Regions from separate parts of the Paenibacillus sp. FSL E2-8871 genome, predicted to be linked through region 1. Evidence: a T-box and tRNA genes for the amino acid it is inferred to sense, from the RefSeq annotation. Region 1 holds a T-box; the other holds one or more tRNA genes.
The links. A T-box is a leader RNA that pairs with one kind of tRNA and senses whether it is charged. The one in region 1 lies ahead of tyrS (tyrosine--tRNA ligase), so its partner is inferred to be a tRNA-Tyr.
Positions count from the first base shown of each region.

Region 2: it has a tRNA-Tyr gene. The T-box ahead of tyrS (tyrosine--tRNA ligase) is inferred to sense a tRNA for this amino acid. The anticodon was not compared.

Region 1 is NZ_JBBOBV010000001.1:1,705,453-1,715,061, forward strand. It holds gene NYE25_RS07835 (chromate transporter) at 1-405, opposite strand, end outside; gene NYE25_RS07840 (ROK family protein) at 592-1,791, shown strand; gene NYE25_RS07845 (anaerobic sulfatase maturase) at 1,857-3,101, opposite strand; gene NYE25_RS07850 (hypothetical protein) at 3,313-3,600, opposite strand; gene tyrS (tyrosine--tRNA ligase) at 3,805-5,064, opposite strand; T-box leader at 5,204-5,434, opposite strand; gene NYE25_RS07860 (Lrp/AsnC family transcriptional regulator) at 5,586-6,032, shown strand; gene NYE25_RS07865 (acetamidase/formamidase family protein) at 6,109-7,659, opposite strand; gene NYE25_RS07870 (DNA alkylation repair protein) at 7,912-8,724, opposite strand; gene NYE25_RS07875 (Crp/Fnr family transcriptional regulator) at 8,837-9,517, opposite strand; gene NYE25_RS07880 (LLM class flavin-dependent oxidoreductase) at 9,599-9,609, opposite strand, start outside.
Region 2 is NZ_JBBOBV010000001.1:4,771,443-4,781,051, reverse strand. It holds gene NYE25_RS21770 (ABC transporter ATP-binding protein) at 1-173, opposite strand, end outside; gene NYE25_RS21765 (PucR family transcriptional regulator) at 288-1,382, opposite strand; tRNA gene NYE25_RS21760 (tRNA-Lys) at 1,532-1,604, opposite strand; tRNA gene NYE25_RS21755 (tRNA-Tyr) at 1,610-1,695, opposite strand; tRNA gene NYE25_RS21750 (tRNA-Phe) at 1,705-1,777, opposite strand; tRNA gene NYE25_RS21745 (tRNA-Asp) at 1,844-1,921, opposite strand; tRNA gene NYE25_RS21740 (tRNA-Thr) at 1,935-2,010, opposite strand; tRNA gene NYE25_RS21735 (tRNA-Val) at 2,044-2,119, opposite strand; tRNA gene NYE25_RS21730 (tRNA-Met) at 2,128-2,204, opposite strand; tRNA gene NYE25_RS21725 (tRNA-Ser) at 2,235-2,326, opposite strand; rRNA gene NYE25_RS21720 (23S ribosomal RNA) at 2,409-5,336, opposite strand; tRNA gene NYE25_RS21715 (tRNA-Ala) at 5,476-5,551, opposite strand; tRNA gene NYE25_RS21710 (tRNA-Ile) at 5,573-5,649, opposite strand; rRNA gene rrf (5S ribosomal RNA) at 5,695-5,811, opposite strand; rRNA gene NYE25_RS21700 (16S ribosomal RNA) at 5,936-7,493, opposite strand; gene NYE25_RS21695 (pro-sigmaK processing inhibitor BofA family protein) at 7,796-8,053, opposite strand; gene NYE25_RS21690 (DUF2508 family protein) at 8,097-8,348, opposite strand; gene recR (recombination mediator RecR) at 8,485-9,084, opposite strand; gene NYE25_RS21680 (YbaB/EbfC family nucleoid-associated protein) at 9,124-9,435, opposite strand; gene dnaX (DNA polymerase III subunit gamma/tau) at 9,483-9,609, opposite strand, start outside.

The sequences.
Region 1 (9,609 bases):
AACAGCACCATGAATCCCCTTCATGGCGGCAATAACTTTTGGTTGGTCGGCCAGTTGTGAGTAAACGGCGCTAAGCAAACAAACAATGATAAAGGTTGGAATCGTAATCCCAGCGATTGCAGCAATCGCACCCTTCACACCAGCAAGACGATAACCAATGAATGCCGCCGCATTTACACCTACCCCACCTGGTGCTGCGCCAGCTAAAGATAGAATTTCATCCATCTCCTCTTCAGCCAGCCATTTCCGTTTAGTGGAAATTTCCCGTTCGATCATAGGGATCATCGCATAACCTCCCCCGAAAGTTACGGGACCGATTCGAACAAATACCCAAAACAACTGGAACAATAGACTTATCCTTAGGTCTGTATTCGTAGTCACATTTGTTTTCATAGTTGTTCTCATGGATTCCACCCTTATGTTTTCTGTCGTAATTTCATTATATCACTTTTTCCCAAAATGGAATTAAGTTTTTTGAACGGTAAAATACAATCTATGGTTTATGCGTTATACTATATTAATGTTAATAAATACAAACTTTATAAAATACGATCTTACTAGTTCATCCTATATATAGCTTGGAGGTATATCGTGGAAAAGCGCTCGACACACATTCCATCACCAAAAAAACTCCTATACGACCGAATCGCCGAACAAGGCACTGTTTCCAAGTTAGATCTTCTACAGACATTTTCACTTACCAAAAGCACAATGACCCGAATATTAGATGAGATGACGGAAGAAGGCTTGCTGATAGAATGCGGATTCGGGGAATCTAGCGGAGGCAGAAGACCTATTTTATACCAGATCAATCCTTCCTACGGCTACATCATCGGTTTAGAGATTTCCAGACTGTATTCTTCCCTTGGTTTATTTGATATGCAAATGAACCCAAAATCAATTGTTCACTGGCGAATGGATCAGGCATTCACACCTGAAAGATTTATGGATCACATAAGTAATCAAATACGCGCCTTCCTTAGAGACCATCAGCTGAAGGACAGTCAAATTATTGGGATAGGAATAGGAGCAGTGGGACCGCTTGACCGGGAAAATGGTTTAATCTTAAAACCGCTACACTTCCCTTCTTCTGGATGGAACAATCTCCCTATTTGCAAACTGGTGCAGGAACGAACGGGCTTCAAAGCTTTACTCGACAACGGTGCCAATTCCGCACTCCTTGGAGAACGATGGTCCATCCGTCACGCTAACATTCAACATATGCTCTATGTTCATGCTGGAGCAGGACTCCGCTATGCGATGATGTCGCATGGAAGTATTGTTCATGGCACGATGGATATGGAAGATGCCATTGGTCAAATGATCATCCAGACAGATGGACCCCGATTAAATAATGAAGGGAACTACGGAGCTCTGGAAGCATTCGTATCTGTGCAGGCGCTAGAACAAAGTGCGCGCTCAGAGGCGAAAATAGACAACGATCTGATCTTCCAAAGATATAAAGTGGCGCCTGAGAAACTAACTTATGATGTATTGGTACAAGCCTTTAGAGACGGTAATCCACATGCGCGTGAATTATTTACTCAAGCCGCCATTCACTTCGGTATTGGCCTCGCCAACGTTATCAACCTGTTTCATCCTGGGACCATCATTCTAGGTGGTGCGCTCATCCACTCTCACGAGTTGTTTTTCCAAACGGCGGTTGAAGTGGCACAGCGAAACACTTACCGTTATCCTGAATACCAACCTCACTTCTCCCTAGGTACATTAAAAGAAGAAGCTGTGGTGACTGGCGCGGCTATTATGGTGAGAAATCAAATGGTTCTTTAACATAATAAAAAGGTTGTCCCACAACCATTTGCATGATTGTTGGGACAGCCTTTTTTTAATTTGAGCTATAGTGGTTGACAGCAACTCTTAAATTTTTTCCCGCTTCCGCAGAGACATGGATCATTTCTACCTGGAAGTGGTTTGGCACTTTTCCTGAACTCCAGCATCTGCTCCGATTTAAGTCGGTTTGCTAGCAGTATCATCCGTTCATAGGCATATGAGTAGAACATTTTATAACTACGGCAGAAATAATCAACCTCAGTACGATCATGAACATCAAGCCAATTCCGGTTGCGCGGACATCCCCCATTGCAAAAGCTAAGATACTCACACTTATAGCATGATTCATTCATATTGGGTTTCATTAACAAAAAGTCATCATATATGGGGCTGGTAAGCAATGCTTCAAGGTCGGTATGGCCGATATTTCCTAACTTGTGCTCTTCATCTATAAAGAAATCGCAAGGATAGGCATCCCCGTTCGTTTCAAGCACCATCATCTTCGGGCAGCATGAGTTGTGGACGCATAACTCCGCCTCATGATGCATGAATACTAGAAGCATATTCTCAAAAATACGAATGGGAAGCTCCGGATACCCATCGTTGTACCACAGATCAAATGTACGGCATAGAAACGCTCCGTATTGTTCAGGTGTAATTCGAAAGCGGCCAGGCATATCACTCTTCTGTGAAACAAAATCCATGCAAGGGATAAACTGAATATAAGGAAATTGTTGTTCCTGGTAGAATGCCATCAATTCGTCTGGTTTCATCACATTATCTTCATGAATCACCGTCAGAATACTATAGTCCACACCTTCATTCTGTAGATGGCGAATCCCACGCATAACTAGATCATAACTACCTTTCCCCGAACCCGTTATACGATGTGCATCATGAATAGGCTCAGGACCGTCCACACTAATCCCAACCAAATAGTTGTACCGTTTAAAAAATTTCGCCCATTTCTCATGAATTAGCGTTCCGTTGGTCTGCAGCGCATTACTGATCATCGTATGAGGTGGAGCGTACTTAGCTTGGAGTGAAATCACGCGTTCAAAATATGGAAGTCCGGCTAATAGCGGCTCCCCTCCTTGCCAAGAGAAAGTCGCTATACCAGATGATCTTTTCATGTACTGAGCGATAAACCGCTCCAGAAGATCCGTATCCATCACTCGGATCGGATGATGAGGATGTCCCCCTGCTGTGCTGTAATAGCAATAATCACAGGTTAAATTACAATCCTCCGAGACGGTTTTCCACATGACATGAAGAGTCTCAGGCCTCGAGGTCTGTATGCAAGTTGTCATACGATTCTGCCCCTCCTATATAAATACAACCTTTATGAAACCTATTTCCTATTTCTTCAATTAAATCATAGGTATGTGCATCAACGATGAGTAAAACATCATAGTTTGTCGAATATCTAGAGATAAAAAAATACACTCCCCATTGTCTGTTAAAACAATGGGGAGTGTATTTTCTTTGAAGATAAATAGAGCATTACCAGACACTGTTTCTTTAATTACGGACGTATTCCTTATTCGCTGTTTCCAACATTGATTTCCAATCCGCAAATTTAGTTTCTCTAACTACATGACGATCAAAAAGTTCATCAGGTATGTCAGCAACATCTTCTTCTGTCTTTACTTGAAAGTTTCCTTTGGTTACAAACTCATCGAAACTTTTGTAATTGGAATACTTACTCATAAACGCTTCATTAAACAATTTCTCGAAAGAGATGTGATTGGGATCTTCTTGATACGTTTTCTGTCCTTGTAACTCATTCATCAATTCTTCCATGGTCATTGGTTTTTGTCTTCTCAAATTACCACTCCTAATTTTCTGTTATAGTTGTAGAATATCATGTTAATCCATAAATCACACGAATCCTAAGCTTACCATAATTTTCGCTATTTCACCTTTCAAATTTCACTTAATATGCAAATGATCCGCCTCTATACTTAAAATACAACAAAAAACCTCCCTTATTCATAAGGAAGGCTCTTATTTTTAGGACAATTTCACCAAGCTGTAGTTTTTCTTACCCTTACGGATAATGATAAACCGGCCGCCGATAGCTTCGCTAGCTGTAACTTCCAGTGCTACGTCGCTAACTTTCTCACCATTCATGGAGATTGCTCCTTTGGTGATATCCTCACGTGCTTGACGCTTAGACGGCTCGATACCGAGATCAATTAACCACTCTACGATATTTTTAGATTCCAGTGTAGTTTCGTAGGTCGGCATTTCCTTGAAGCCTTGCTCGATCTCATCAGCAGTTAGGGATTTGATATCTCCACTGAACAGAGCAGCAGTAATACGTTTAGCCTGCTCCAGCAATTCTTCACCATGCACGAATCTGGTCATTTCTTCAGCAAGTGTTTTTTGTGCTTCGCGTTTATGCGGTTCAGTCTGTACTTTTTCCGCAAGTGCATCAATTTGCTCTTTAGATAGGAATGTAAAGTACTTCAAGTATTTCACAACATCACGGTCATCAGTGTTCGCCCAGAACTGGTAGAACTCAAACGCAGTCGTTTTGTTTGGATCGAGCCAGATTGCCCCTCCAGCTGATTTACCGAATTTTGTTCCATCAGCTTTCAACATAAGCGGGATCGTTAGACCGAATGCTTTTGCTTCAGGTCCTTCTTTTCTACGGATCAGATCCAGACCGCTTGTAATGTTGCCCCATTGATCGGAGCCACCAATTTGGAGCTGCACATCTTCATGCTGGTACAGATGCAGGTAATCTAGGGATTGAAGGATTTGGTAGGAGAATTCAGTAAAGGAAATTCCGCTGTCCAATCTGCTCGCTACAACATCTTTGGCAAGCATCGAATTGATGCTGAAGTTCTTACCATAGTCACGCAAAAATTCGATCACATTGATTTTATGCGTCCAATCGTAGTTATTCACCATACGAATTTGATTGTCGCCATCAGTAACGAACAGTTTTTTCATTTGTGCGGTAAGCGCATCTACGTTAGCTTGGATTTGCTCCAGCGTCTGCAATGAACGCTCGGATTGTCGTCCACTTGGATCACCGATCGTACCCGTAGCACCGCCAATTAGCATAACCGGACGATGTCCTGCAAGCTGGAATCTTTTGAGTACCATGAACGGAATCAAGTGACCAATATGCATACTGTCACCCGTCGGGTCTACACCGCAGTACACCGAAACGGATTTCTGGTTGGTCAATTCTCTAAGCCCTTCGGCATCGGTTTGTTGATTGATGGCATCGCGCCATTCTAGTTCATCGATAATATTCATTGCCTAACACCCCTTAAATTAGTAGATATCCTATAACGAATCATCAGTCCGCCAATCGAATATAAGGATAGTTGATGAAGTGAAACAAATAAACCCTTATATTTAAAAACAAAAAAATCGTCCCCTTGTCTATTGTAGACATAGGGACGATTGAATAACCGTGTTACCACCCAGATTGCACCAATGAAACGCTAATGCTAAAACACAGCATTGATGCCACTCGTGACGAGATATCGTTCGCCATTCCGCTCGGTGTTAGCCGAGATACTCCAAAGTGTAATTCGTACTCTTAGTGTGTACCGGGTTTCATCAACCCCCGGCTTTCTGAAACAGGGACTAAGCTACTACTGGGCTTCTTCAACGTATATCGTATATAAGATTACAGCCAGTATAGTGAAATAATTCTTCAATGTCAACATCTTAAGCTGAGAATGCTGAGACACACTCCTGCTGTGACGCACTACTAGTCATTGCCTGTTTTTTTCTGTTACAATTACGAAAAAAGAGGTGAACGACTCCGTATGCTTGATCCAATCGATAATCATATATTAGAACGCCTAACTCAAAACAGCAGAATTTCCTACACCGATCTAGCTAAAGAAGTTAATTTATCAAGTGTCGCGGTTAAGGATCGTATTGATCGGCTCGTCAATCAAGGAATTATTGAGCAATTCTCAATCGTCATCAACGCAGAAAAATTAGGAAAGAAAATTTCGGCGTATCTAGAGCTTGAAGTGGAGCCTGCCCATTTAAATCATATTGTCAGAGTCCTAAAAGAAAATGAACGCGTAGCCGTACTTTATGAAATGACAGGGCCATGCATTCTTCACATTCATATTCTAGTTGAGAACCTTGAAGAGATGGAGCGGTTTATGCATGAATCCATCTACTGTCTGGATGGTCTAGTCCGTGTAGAAAACCAAATCTTATTAAAACGCCACAAAAATCAGGATGGTCTAAATATATAAAAAAAAGAACCGACTTTAAGACGGTTCTTCTCTGGTTTGGATCTTATTATGTTTATGAAATGATTGCTAATTCAACCTACTCTGTTTTAGATAACTTAGCTTTATAAAATTTCGCGAAATATTCGCTGACCTGAACCTTCTCTTTTACAACTTCTATTGGAGCAACAAGCTTAACGATCTCTCCATTGTACATTCCTGTCGTCGCCCCGACTTTCATCTCTAGAACATTATTATTGTAGCTTATAGTTACTGTCTGAGTAGTCAGCTTCCAGCTCACCTTCGCACCAAAGCTTTCAAAGCTGCTACGTAATCCCACTGCCTTGCGCTCCGAATCACCGAATTGGCCTTTATCGATCAAAGCATGCACACCCCAGTTTCCATCCACCACCTGTGTAATTCCAAAATCCGCGGACACAGACATCAGTGAGTACGCTTCATCCTCGCTCAATTCCATTCCAGCCATTAAAAAATCTTTTGTTTTATGAGCGGCATCCTTCATTGCTTTGTCGATGGACGAGTTTTTGAAAATATCCGTCTGAGCACTAGCCCCCAGCTCCTCCAAATAATTGGCGTAGCTGAAGCCATGCACAACCCATTCGTATTCATTTTCAAGTAATGGGAAACTTAACCCACTCAGTTTTTGGTTAAGCGTTGCTTTTTTATGAAGAATAACTTGTATATCACCAGTAACTGATGTCTCGATCGCAGTTCCGTTAATCTCTGAATCCCCTTGGCCGGCATGCGGGTCACCAATTGACAGTAGCGCACCCGGTACGGATACAGGATAATACATCGTTGCACCTTCAGTAATCCGCCAATCATCAACGTTGCCACCATTGTATGAAGGAGGTACTGAATCTACAATATCCGCTTCTTTAGGCGCCACACCCATCGTGCCGAAGTGGAGACGTACTGGAATCTTTATACCTTTCAATACATCAAAGTTCTTATCAATCGTATTATGGTCTACAATTACACCTGGGTAGTCGATTGTCGGGTGCACTTGACCATCCGGATCGGTTTGCACTGTCCATTTGTAGTTATAAACAGCTGTTGCATAATCCGTCCCACCTTCAGTATCCATCTCATAGATGGTGACCACTTCACGTTTTTTCGGCTCCTCAACCATATCTCCGTATAGATAACCCCAGTTCGCCGCGGCATTCACGCCATAGGTTTTGCCTGCATATTGGTCATTTCCATTAGGTCTCAGCTTCATGTCCAGAATCTTCACTTCCAGAACATCCCCTGGCTCAGCGCCTTCTACTGCGATAGGTCCCGTCAAAATATGTACGCCTGGTCCACGAAGCGCTTCGTTCTTCTCCCCTTCTATCCAGTGAAAAACATCTTCAACACCCGCATCCCCTTTAATCATCCGATCGTAATCATCACCGGAATGATGCGTAATGGCCTCAACCGTCACAATATCTCCCGATTGTACTGTTAAAGCTGGATCACCTTTACCAATATTCCCCCAGCGAACAGTCTCCGAATTCGCCTTTAGAACATGCGTTTTCGGTTTATACGCACTTTCCATCGCGTCAGCAAAAATAACATTAACTGACGAGTCAGCTAACAAAACCGCCGATAAAATGACACTAACCTTCAGAAATATTTGTATTTTCATAGTCAAATCCTCCTCAACTCAATTTTGTGTTAGTTTTTATAACATTTTGTGTTTTTGAGTATAACATAAGGATACGAGATTAACAATATAAATATTTATGCGCTTCTAGGTTTAAATAATAAATCAGAACTATTAGATATCTTTAATTATCCAAGCCCCCTTCTTCGTTACAATAAAAAAACGCCAACACTTATTAGCTAATTAGCCATAGTGTTTGACGTTTATCATCCATTCTAAAGCGACAATTCATTTTCAACGTAGATCAGTAATACTCCTAGTTGCCCGTGTTACAATCCGTTTCGTTTCCTTGGAATCCGAAGAAATTAACCACTTCTCACTAAGCTGTTGCACCCAGTCTGGATTGCTTTTACTCGCATCGTTCAACCAATTACTTACAGAATCCTGAACGTATTTTGCCGGATCTGACTTAAGTGGTTCTAATAATTGAAGTGCTATTGCTGGGTTTTCTTTTAGCGCAGTAATATGCTTCGCCCATACCCCATGTGGCCGCGTCAATTCGATTGCATATCTCCTTATGTTCGTATCTTGATCATGAACCCAGCTCTCTAAGAACTTAATGGATTCATCCAATTCTGCAATGACCGATTCCCTTAAAGCCATCCATGAAATCTCACGTACCCCAAAATGATCATCCGCTGCAAAGGGACGGATATCCATTAGCTTTTGCGATAGACTTAAAGATTGATTTAGACCGATCATATAGGCAGCCCAACAGCGGACACTATCGGAACGATGCTGCGCTAAAGCTGAGAATACTCGGACTTGTTCCACCTCTGATTTGCACTCCAATACCTGTTGCCACTCCCGCGCGATAGCCGGTATGAGCTTCATGATTTTCTTTTCCGATGAATCGCGAAGCCTTTGTAAAATTAGTTCGGATTCCTGTCCAAAACCTAGCTCGTCCAGCACATTTTCCAACAAAACCATATGGTCGACAGCAAGCCATTCCGTTAGATTTACAGTCTGTAATTGTCCTTTATGCAATAGTCCTACAACATCAGCAGGAATATCGCTAACTTTTCGAGCTCCCTTCCTATGCTCCATAGAAATCTTCCCTTCACCTATGATTTTAAAGGCTTGGATAACCTTCTTCTTATATCTAGGATACGGGTATTTCTAACCACAAAGATGTAATCTCATTTACAACTCATAATCTTTATAAATTTCTTTCCAAAATCTTATCATGATGGATACGTATAGTTTTGAACCCAGTCTGAAGCACCTCAGCTTTTACCAATTCTTGCAATGCCACAGTAACCGCTTCTCTGCTCGCACCAATCAAATTGGCGATTTCTTGATGTGACAGTGGAACATTGATTTTATAATAATTATCCTCACTTTTAACGCCTAGTTGATCAGATAGCTTTAAAAGAACGCACAATATTTTATCATGCAGATTTCCGATGGCTAGGTTTTGAGTTAACTGACTCATACTTTTTATACGATCACTCAATACTTGCATTAATGACATCAAAAATCTAGGTCGAGTAGCTACGAATTCTTCAAATCTTACAGGATCAATTGTACAGATATGACACTCTTCCATGGCTTCAATGTAATGATCTTTGGTTCCAAACGAAATCACGTTCATTTCACCAAAAACATTACCCTCACTCAGAATATCCGAAGTAAACTGCTTCCCATCCGCATTCAATCGGTATAAACGCACCTTTCCTTTTTTCACAAAAAATAATCCTTCAGAGAAGGTTGTCGGTGTCTGGATATATGTATTTTTCGGAACTACTGTTATTCGAGTTAACTCTTCCATTTCCATTAGATCTTCCAGCGCTAACGATTGAAGCAAATTGAATTGAGATAAATAATGAATAGTCTCCATTGCCCCTCCCTTATATAACGTTATTCGTTATTTTAGTATACCGCACAAAAAAAGCCACGTCCTAAGGACGCAGCTTATTCGTTAACGATTAC
Region 2 (9,609 bases), 3.1 Mb from region 1:
GAGATTTCTTCCAAACCAGCGATCATACGCAAAGTTGTGGATTTACCGCAACCGGAAGGTCCAACCAATACTAGAAATTCCTTATCTTTAATATCAAGATTGATATCGATTACTGTTGCTTTATCTGAACCCGGGTATTTTTTGAAAATATGCTCTAAACGTACGCCTGCCATTGTATTTCCCCCTCGAGTTAATTATTAATTAGTTAATATAAAAATTCTGTTTCCTTGTACATTTATATTACCCCAGTCGGGACACTATGGCTATTTGTAAGGTTCACAAAAAACCTATTTCCTTTTCGTCACTTTATACAAAAGCATAGTAAGCTTAACAATAGCAGCGTCCCCAAAGCTTCGTACATCTGCTCCGGTCTCTTGTTTTATCTTATCCAGACGGTAAAGCAGCGTATTTCGATGGATATACAACTTCTTGGCGGTTTCACTTACATTACAGTCCATCTCAAAAAAGGTCTCCAAAGTCAGCAGCATTTCTTTATCTGATAGTACAGAGGAGTAGTCACCAATTTGTCCAAGCAACTGTTTGCGGCGTACATCAGGAATGCTGTTAACCAAACGTTCCAAATGCAGTTCCCAAGGTAAATGAATATACTCTCCTACTTGAAAAATACGACCGAGTACAATCGTCTCCCTGAGCAAAGCTACAGATCCAGTCAATCCCTTAACAGGGACTATAGCCGGAGCTACTGCCAAATGGAATACCCCTACCCATTCACTAGCTATCAGCTCATGTAACCCCATACTAGTCTGTGCTAGAAGATCATCTACACTCTCTTCTTCATCATCCTTATCATCCCCGCCCGTAAGTAATTCTTTACGAGCTAAAATTAACCATTCCTTCTCTTGAAGGGGAATGAGCAGAATTTCGTTCTCAAAATAGCTACGCAGTAATTTCATCAGTGAACGATAAGAGATCTGTGGACTATGGGCAATCTCACTACTAAGGAGGAATGGAATCATATCTCCGAACAGACGTCCCTTTAGGGTGATCTCATCGGGAATTTCAGTGTCATTCTTCTCTTGCTCTAGCTCCGTGTTCAACCAAGCGCCAAGCTGCCGCGCCTCCACTTCACCTTCTTCTCTAAGCCCTGTAGCTTTAAGTGCAATAGCAAAATTTCGAACTGCATAGTTGACCAGTTGTACTTCCAGAGAGGTGAGCCCCTCCATTTCTACCCAGACAGCGGTTATACGTCCGTCACTCTCATACAAAGGTGCCCAAAGATGACCCTCATGGATTACCAGCTGATCCTGTCCTTCTAATCCCATGCTAAAAAGAGAAGCTGAATGCTGCCTCCCTAACTGCTTGATTCCGGTTCTCTTTCCGGTGAGCTGCTCTAATTTTTTCCGCAATGTCTCACTATCCATAGTCACCATGCTCCACCACTTTTGCTCTTTTCGCCTATTTTAGCATATTCTCTTATATTATGTTAATCGCTACAGTAGCGCGCTACTATAATACAACCATAAAACACAAAAAAAGCCACCACCATAAGGTGATGACTTTCTGTTTGGGATGAGCCATGAAGGACTCGAACCTTCGACACCCTGATTAAAAGTCAGGTGCTCTACCAACTGAGCTAATGGCTCATAAATGGTGGGGGATGATGGATTCGAACCACCGAACACGTACGTGAGCAGATTTACAGTCTGATGCGTTTGGCCACTTCGCTAATCCCCCAGGGAAAAGTGGCTCGAGACGGATTCGAACCGCCGACACGAGGATTTTCAGTCCTCTGCTCTACCGACTGAGCTATCGAGCCATATTAAATTGACATAAAAATAAAGTGGTAGCATTAAACTTCCCACCCTAGTCTTGTGGAAAAAAATGGCGGAACCGACGAGATTCGAACTCGCGATCTCCTGCGTGACAGGCAGGCATGTTAGGCCAACTACACCACGGTTCCGCATTGATAATAATGGTGCCGGCGAGAGGACTTGAACCCCCAACCTACTGATTACAAGTCAGTTGCTCTACCAGTTGAGCTACACCGGCACGGTGTAAAAAGTAAATCTAAAAAAGTAATAATGGTGGAGGCTGAGGGGATCGAACCCCCGACCCTCTGCTTGTAAGGCAGATGCTCTCCCAGCTGAGCTAAGCCTCCAGGTATTATGGTAGCGGCGAAGGGGATCGAACCCCCGACCTCACGGGTATGAACCGTACGCTCTAGCCAGCTGAGCTACACCGCCACAATAATTAGAAATGCTATGGATTGAAAATGGCGGAGAGAGTGGGATTCGAACCCACGCACCGCTTACGCAGTCTAACCCCTTAGCAGAGGGTCCCCTTATAGCCACTTGGGTATCTCTCCAAACGATATCAGTACCACAGCAATCCAAACAGGAATTTGACTCCCTGAAAACTGAATCCGAATTGAATTTGCGTATTAAGTATAGGATAAGCCCTCGACCGATTAGTATTGGTCAGCTCCATGCATTACTGCACTTCCACCTCCAACCTATCTACCTCGTCGTCTTCAAGGGGTCTTACTAATTGGGAAATCTCATCTTGAGGGGGGCTTCACGCTTAGATGCTTTCAGCGCTTATCCCGTCCGTACGTAGCTACCCAGCCATGCTTCTGGCGAAACAACTGGTGCACCAGCGGTACGTCCATCCCGGTCCTCTCGTACTAAGGACAGCTCCTCTCAAATTTCCTGCGCCCACGACAGATAGGGACCGAACTGTCTCACGACGTTCTGAACCCAGCTCGCGTACCGCTTTAATGGGCGAACAGCCCAACCCTTGGGACCTACTTCAGCCCCAGGATGCGATGAGCCGACATCGAGGTGCCAAACCTCCCCGTCGATGTGGACTCTTGGGGGAGATAAGCCTGTTATCCCCAGGGTAGCTTTTATCCGTTGAGCGATGGCCCTTCCATGCGGTACCACCGGATCACTAAGTCCGACTTTCGTCCCTGCTCGACTTGTAGGTCTCGCAGTCAAGCTCCCTTATGCCTTTGCACTCTTCGAATGATTTCCAACCATTCTGAGGGAACCTTGGAACGCCTCCGTTACTCTTTAGGAGGCGACCGCCCCAGTCAAACTGCCCGCCTGACACGGTCCCCGTACCCGATTAGGGTACTAGGTTAGAACCTAGATACGATCAGGGTGGTATCCCAACGGCGCCTCCACCGAAGCTTGCGCTCCGATTTCTACGGCTCCCACCTATCCTGTACAGATCGTACCCAAATTCAATATCAAGCTGCAGTAAAGCTCCATGGGGTCTTTCCGTCTTGTCGCGGGTAACCTGCATCTTCACAGGTATTAAAATTTCACCGGATCTCTCGTTGAGACAGCGCCCAAGTCGTTACGCCATTCGTGCGGGTCAGAATTTACCTGACAAGGAATTTCGCTACCTTAGGACCGTTATAGTTACGGCCGCCGTTTACTGGGGCTTCGGTTCATAGCTTCGGGTTACCCCTAACCACTCCCCTTAACCTTCCAGCACCGGGCAGGCGTCAGCCCGTATACTTCGCCTTGCGGCTTCGCACAGACCTGTGTTTTTGCTAAACAGTCGCTTGGGCCTTTTCACTGCGGCCCCCTCGTGCTATTCACACTACCGGGGCACCCCTTCTCCCGAAGTTACGGGGTCATTTTGCCGAGTTCCTTAACGAGAGTTCTTCCGCGCGCCTTAGAATTCTCTTCTCGCCTACCTGTGTCGGTTTGCGGTACGGGCACCTTCTCCTGGCTAGAGGCTTTTCTTGGCAGTGTGAGATCATGACCTTCGCTACTGTAATTTTCGCTCCCCATCACAGCCCAGCCTTAACGATGTGCGGATTTGCCTACACATCAGCCTCACTGCTTAGACGGACATATCCATCAGTCCGCGTCACTACCCTCCTGCGTCACCCCATCGCTCATAGCGGATTACGGTGGTACAGTAATTTCAAACTGTTGTCCTTCGACTACGCCTTTCGGCCTCGCCTTAGGTCCCGACTTACCCTGAGCGGACGAGCCTTCCTCAGGAAACCTTGGGCTTTCGGCGGATCAGATTCTCACTGATCTTTTCGTTACTCATACCGGCATTCTCACTTGTATGCTGTCCAGCGCTCCTTACGGTACACCTTCAACCCACATACAACGCTCCCCTACCCCAGATACATAGTATCTAGCCATAGCTTCGGTGGTGTGTTTAGCCCCGTTACATTTTCGGCGCAGAGTCACTCGACCAGTGAGCTATTACGCACTCTTTCAATGGTGGCTGCTTCTAAGCCAACATCCTGGTTGTCTGTGCAACTCCACATCCTTTCCCACTTAACACACACTTGGGGACCTTAGCTGATGGTCTGGGCTGTTTCCCTTTTGACAATGGATCTTAGCACTCACTGTCTGACTCCCGGCAATAAGTATATGGCATTCGGAGTTTGACTGAGCTTGGTAATCCTTGCGGACCCCGCACCCAATCAGTGCTCTACCTCCACTACTCTTATACCGAGGCTAGCCCTAAAGCTATTTCGGGGAGAACCAGCTATCTCCGAGTTCGATTGGAATTTCTCCGCTACCCCCACCTCATCCCCGCATTTTTCAACATGCGTGGGTTCGGGCCTCCAGTGCGTGTTACCGCACCTTCACCCTGGACAGGGGTAGATCACACGGTTTCGGGTCTACGTCCACATACTCATTCGCCCTATTCAGACTCGCTTTCGCTGCGGCTCCGTCTTCTCGACTTAACCTTGCATGTTAAACGTAACTCGCCGGTTCATTCTACAAAAGGCACGCCATCACCCATTAATAGGGCTCTGACTTTTTGTAAGCACACGGTTTCAGGTTCTATTTCACTCCCCTTCCGGGGTGCTTTTCACCTTTCCCTCACGGTACTGTTTCACTATCGGTCGCCAGGTAGTATTTAGCCTTAGCAGATGGTCCTGCTGGATTCATACGGGGTTTCACGTGCCCCGCACTACTCGGGATCCGTCTCGGAGAGAACACAGTTTAGGTTACAGGGCTTTTACCTCTATCGCGGGCCTTTCCAGACCTCTTCACCTACCATATTCCTTTGTAACTCCATGTGAGACGTCCCACAACCCCTAAGAGCAAGCTCTTAGGTTTAGGCTGTTCCGCGTTCGCTCGCCGCTACTGACGGAATCACTATTGTTTTCTCTTCCTCAGGGTACTTAGATGTTTCAGTTCCCCTGGTCTGCCTCTACATCTCCTATGTGTTCAGAGATGAGTAACTGCGAATTACCACAGCTGGGTTTCCCCATTCGGACACCCCCGGATCAAAGCTTGCTTACAGCTCCCCGAGGCAGTTTCGTTGTTCGCCACGTCCTTCGTCGGCTCCTGGCGCCTAGGCATCCTCCGTGTGCTCTTATTAGCTTAACCTTGATTTTTCTTAGGAAAAATCTCACTAATAACATTTACTTGTTTGCACAAGTTGCTAAAAGATGTTCTAAAACGCAAATTCGTTTCGGTATCCAGTTTTCAAGGATCAAGTTTAAAGAAGGTATTGAATTAAAAATTATGGTGGAGCCAAGCGGGATCGAACCGCTGACCTCCTGCTTGCAAGGCAGGCGCTCTCCCAGCTGAGCTATGGCCCCATAAAAGGATATAATGTCATATGGTGGGCCTTGGTGGACTCGAACCACCGACCTCACCCTTATCAGAGGTGCGCTCTAACCAACTGAGCTAAAAGCCCATATAACATATATAATATTGTGAATCAACCAAAAAATGGTTGTTCGCTTGGCGGCGTCCTACTCTCCCAGGACCCTTCGGTCCAAGTACCATCGGCGCTGGAGGGCTTAACGGTCGTGTTCGGGATGGGTACGTGTGGAACCCCTCCGCTATCGCCACCAAACGCATACGAAAGAGACTTGCTCTTTCAAAACTGAACACGAGTGAGTGTTCGAACCCGAAGGTTCTATTGTGGAAGTTTAACTTCCGATTTGAATGTCTTCATTGCAGAAGACGATTCTCCATAGAAAGGAGGTGATCCAGCCGCACCTTCCGATACGGCTACCTTGTTACGACTTCACCCCAATCATCTACCCCACCTTCGGCGGCTGGCTCCCTTGCGGGTTACCCCACCGACTTCGGGTGTTGTAAACTCTCGTGGTGTGACGGGCGGTGTGTACAAGACCCGGGAACGTATTCACCGCGGCATGCTGATCCGCGATTACTAGCAATTCCGACTTCATGCAGGCGAGTTGCAGCCTGCAATCCGAACTGAGACCGGCTTTGATGGGATTGGCTTCACCTCGCGGTTTCGCTTCCCGTTGTACCGGCCATTGTAGTACGTGTGTAGCCCAGGTCATAAGGGGCATGATGATTTGACGTCATCCCCACCTTCCTCCGGTTTGTCACCGGCAGTCACTCTAGAGTGCCCAGCCTTACCTGCTGGCAACTAAAGTTAAGGGTTGCGCTCGTTGCGGGACTTAACCCAACATCTCACGACACGAGCTGACGACAACCATGCACCACCTGTCTCCTCTGTCCCGAAGGCCGCCACTATCTCTAGTGGATTCAGAGGGATGTCAAGACCTGGTAAGGTTCTTCGCGTTGCTTCGAATTAAACCACATACTCCACTGCTTGTGCGGGTCCCCGTCAATTCCTTTGAGTTTCAGTCTTGCGACCGTACTCCCCAGGCGGAGTGCTTACTGTGTTAACTTCGGCACCAAGGGTATCGAAACCCCTAACACCTAGCACTCATCGTTTACGGCGTGGACTACCAGGGTATCTAATCCTGTTTGCTCCCCACGCTTTCGCGCCTCAGCGTCAGTTACAGCCCAGAAAGTCGCCTTCGCCACTGGTGTTCCTCCACATATCTACGCATTTCACCGCTACACGTGGAATTCCACTTTCCTCTTCTGTACTCAAGTCACCCAGTTTCCAGTGCGACCTCAGGTTGAGCCCAAGGTTTAAACACCAGACTTAAATGACCGCCTGCGCGCGCTTTACGCCCAATAATTCCGGACAACGCTTGCCCCCTACGTATTACCGCGGCTGCTGGCACGTAGTTAGCCGGGGCTTTCTTCTCAGGTACCGTCACTCCGGTAGCAGTTACTCTACCGGACGTTCTTCCCTGGCAACAGAGCTTTACGATCCGAAAACCTTCATCACTCACGCGGCGTTGCTCCGTCAGACTTTCGTCCATTGCGGAAGATTCCCTACTGCTGCCTCCCGTAGGAGTCTGGGCCGTGTCTCAGTCCCAGTGTGGCCGTTCACCCTCTCAGGTCGGCTACGCATCGTCGCCTTGGTGGGCCGTTACCCCACCAACTAGCTAATGCGCCGCAGGCCCATCCCTCAGTGACAGATTGCTCCGTCTTTCATTCTTTCTTCAGGAGAAAAAAGAAATTATCCGGTATTAGCTACCGTTTCCGGTAGTTATCCCAGTCTAAGGGGCAGGTTGCCTACGTGTTACTCACCCGTCCGCCGCTAAGTTATTTTGAAAGCAAGCTTTCAAAATAACTCCGCTCGACTTGCATGTATTAGGCACGCCGCCAGCGTTCGTCCTGAGCCAGGATCAAACTCTCCAATTAGTATTGAAAAGAGCGATATGCTCATTTTGAAACATCTGACGAGAAAATTAATTCTCTAATTTTGGATTTCACTTTCGTGATTTCCTACTCACTCGTTGTTCAGTTTTCAAAGATCAATGTCTCATCTTTCGTTGTCGTTGCTTGTCAGCAGCGACCCTTATAATATATCACAGTACCTTTGTTTTCGTCAAGCGTTTTTTTAATTTCTTTTTTTCGCTTACCGTTTCAGCAAGTTGTTAATCAACATCTTGTCCAAAGGGGCGAGACTTAATGTATCATATTTTTCAAACTCACGTCAAGCATTAAAACAAAATAATTCTTAATCCTATTAACATTACTACGCCTGGAAGGCCAAGAACCGTTACTGCGCCTATGGTTGCCGGATTCAGGGGAATATGAACTTGTGTGATTAAACCCGAGAAATTCACTACATATATCGCGAGCGCAGCCAGTACCAAATGAGCTCCGAACAGACTAAGCCATCCAAAGCCAAGTTTTTTCCGGAATACAATTACACTCAACAATACAACCGATATCACCAGTACTCCTATAGCTAACATTCTTAGCATGTTGATCCCTCCTATATTTTCATTTGGCTAGCGCCTACATCTGACTGCTATTTAATCCAATGCTCTTTGCATGTTTGAGATGTATCTGATACTTACGCTCTGCTGCCTCTAAAATATAAATAGCATAATCAATTTGATCTTGACCCAACGCTTCATCAAACATTAGGTACGCTCTCTCCCACTCAGATTGCGCCTTACGAACCTCCAGCAACGTTTCCCAGCCCTCCGTATCTTTTCTACCCTGTTCTTCATCTGCTCCCCGCCACAATGAGGTCCACCATCCCATTACTCATTCCTCCTCAGAATAATTTCGATGCAAAATTACATCTCGTTATTCTCATTCATATCGAGATAGGGACAAACTTAGAACAAAAAAAGGAGGCCCAGGGGGCCTCCTTTTGAAAAACACGACTTTAGAGCTACTAGAATAGCTCACGACGGCCTTCCAACGCTTTGGACAAGGTAACCTCGTCGGCATATTCAAGATCGCCACCAACAGGCAAGCCATGGGCTATTCTGGTGATTTTAATCTCAAAAGGCCGAACTAGACGAGAAATATACATCGCCGTTGCCTCACCCTCAATGTTGGGGTTAGTCGCCATGATAAGCTCACTCACTCTTTCATCACTCAAACGAGTCAATAATTCCTTCAAGCGAATATCATCAGGGCCTATACCTTCCATAGGTGAAATCGCACCCTGCAGAACGTGATAATACCCATTAAACTCTTTGGTTCGTTCTATTGCCACCAAATCCTTGGAGTCTTGGATCACACAGATTACTGAAGGATCTCTAGTTTTGTCCTGACATATCTTACACGGGTCCGTATCCGTAATATTACAGCAGACGGAGCAATAATGAAGATTACGCTTGACACTTACTAGCGCTTTAGCAAAATCAATGACGTCATCCTCTTTCATGTTAAGCACATGAAAAGCTAACCGGGCGGCTGTCTTCGGCCCAATCCCGGGCAAGCGCGTAAAAGCATCGATCAGCTTGGCTAGCGGTTCGGGATAATACAAATTAATAATTCTCCTTTAGACGAAAGTGGAGTGAGTGAATTAGAACAAGCCCGGGATCTTCATTCCACCAGTAAATTTACCCATATCATTGTTCGCAAGGTCTTCAGCTTGAGTCAAAGCATCATTAACTGCAGTGATTACCAAATCCTGTAGCATTTCAACATCTTCCGGATCAACAGCTTCTGGCTTGATTTGGATAGAAAGCAACTTTTTGTGGCCATTAACTTGAACTGTAACTACACCGCCACCTGATGAGCCTTCAATTACCTTGCCACCTAGTTCTTCTTGAGCTTTAAGCATTTGCTCCTGCATTTTCTTAACTTGCTTCATCATTTGGTTCATATTATTCATACATCATCTCTCCTTTGGAATGCGCAATTTGCGCTAGTATGCTTACATTACTCTTTTATGACAACAAGGTCTTCTCCAAAAAGCTGGATAGCCTCATCAATCCAAGGTTCAGATTTCGCATCTGCAGTATCATGTTCATGCTCTAGCCGCAACTCTTCTTTGCTAGGCTGTCCA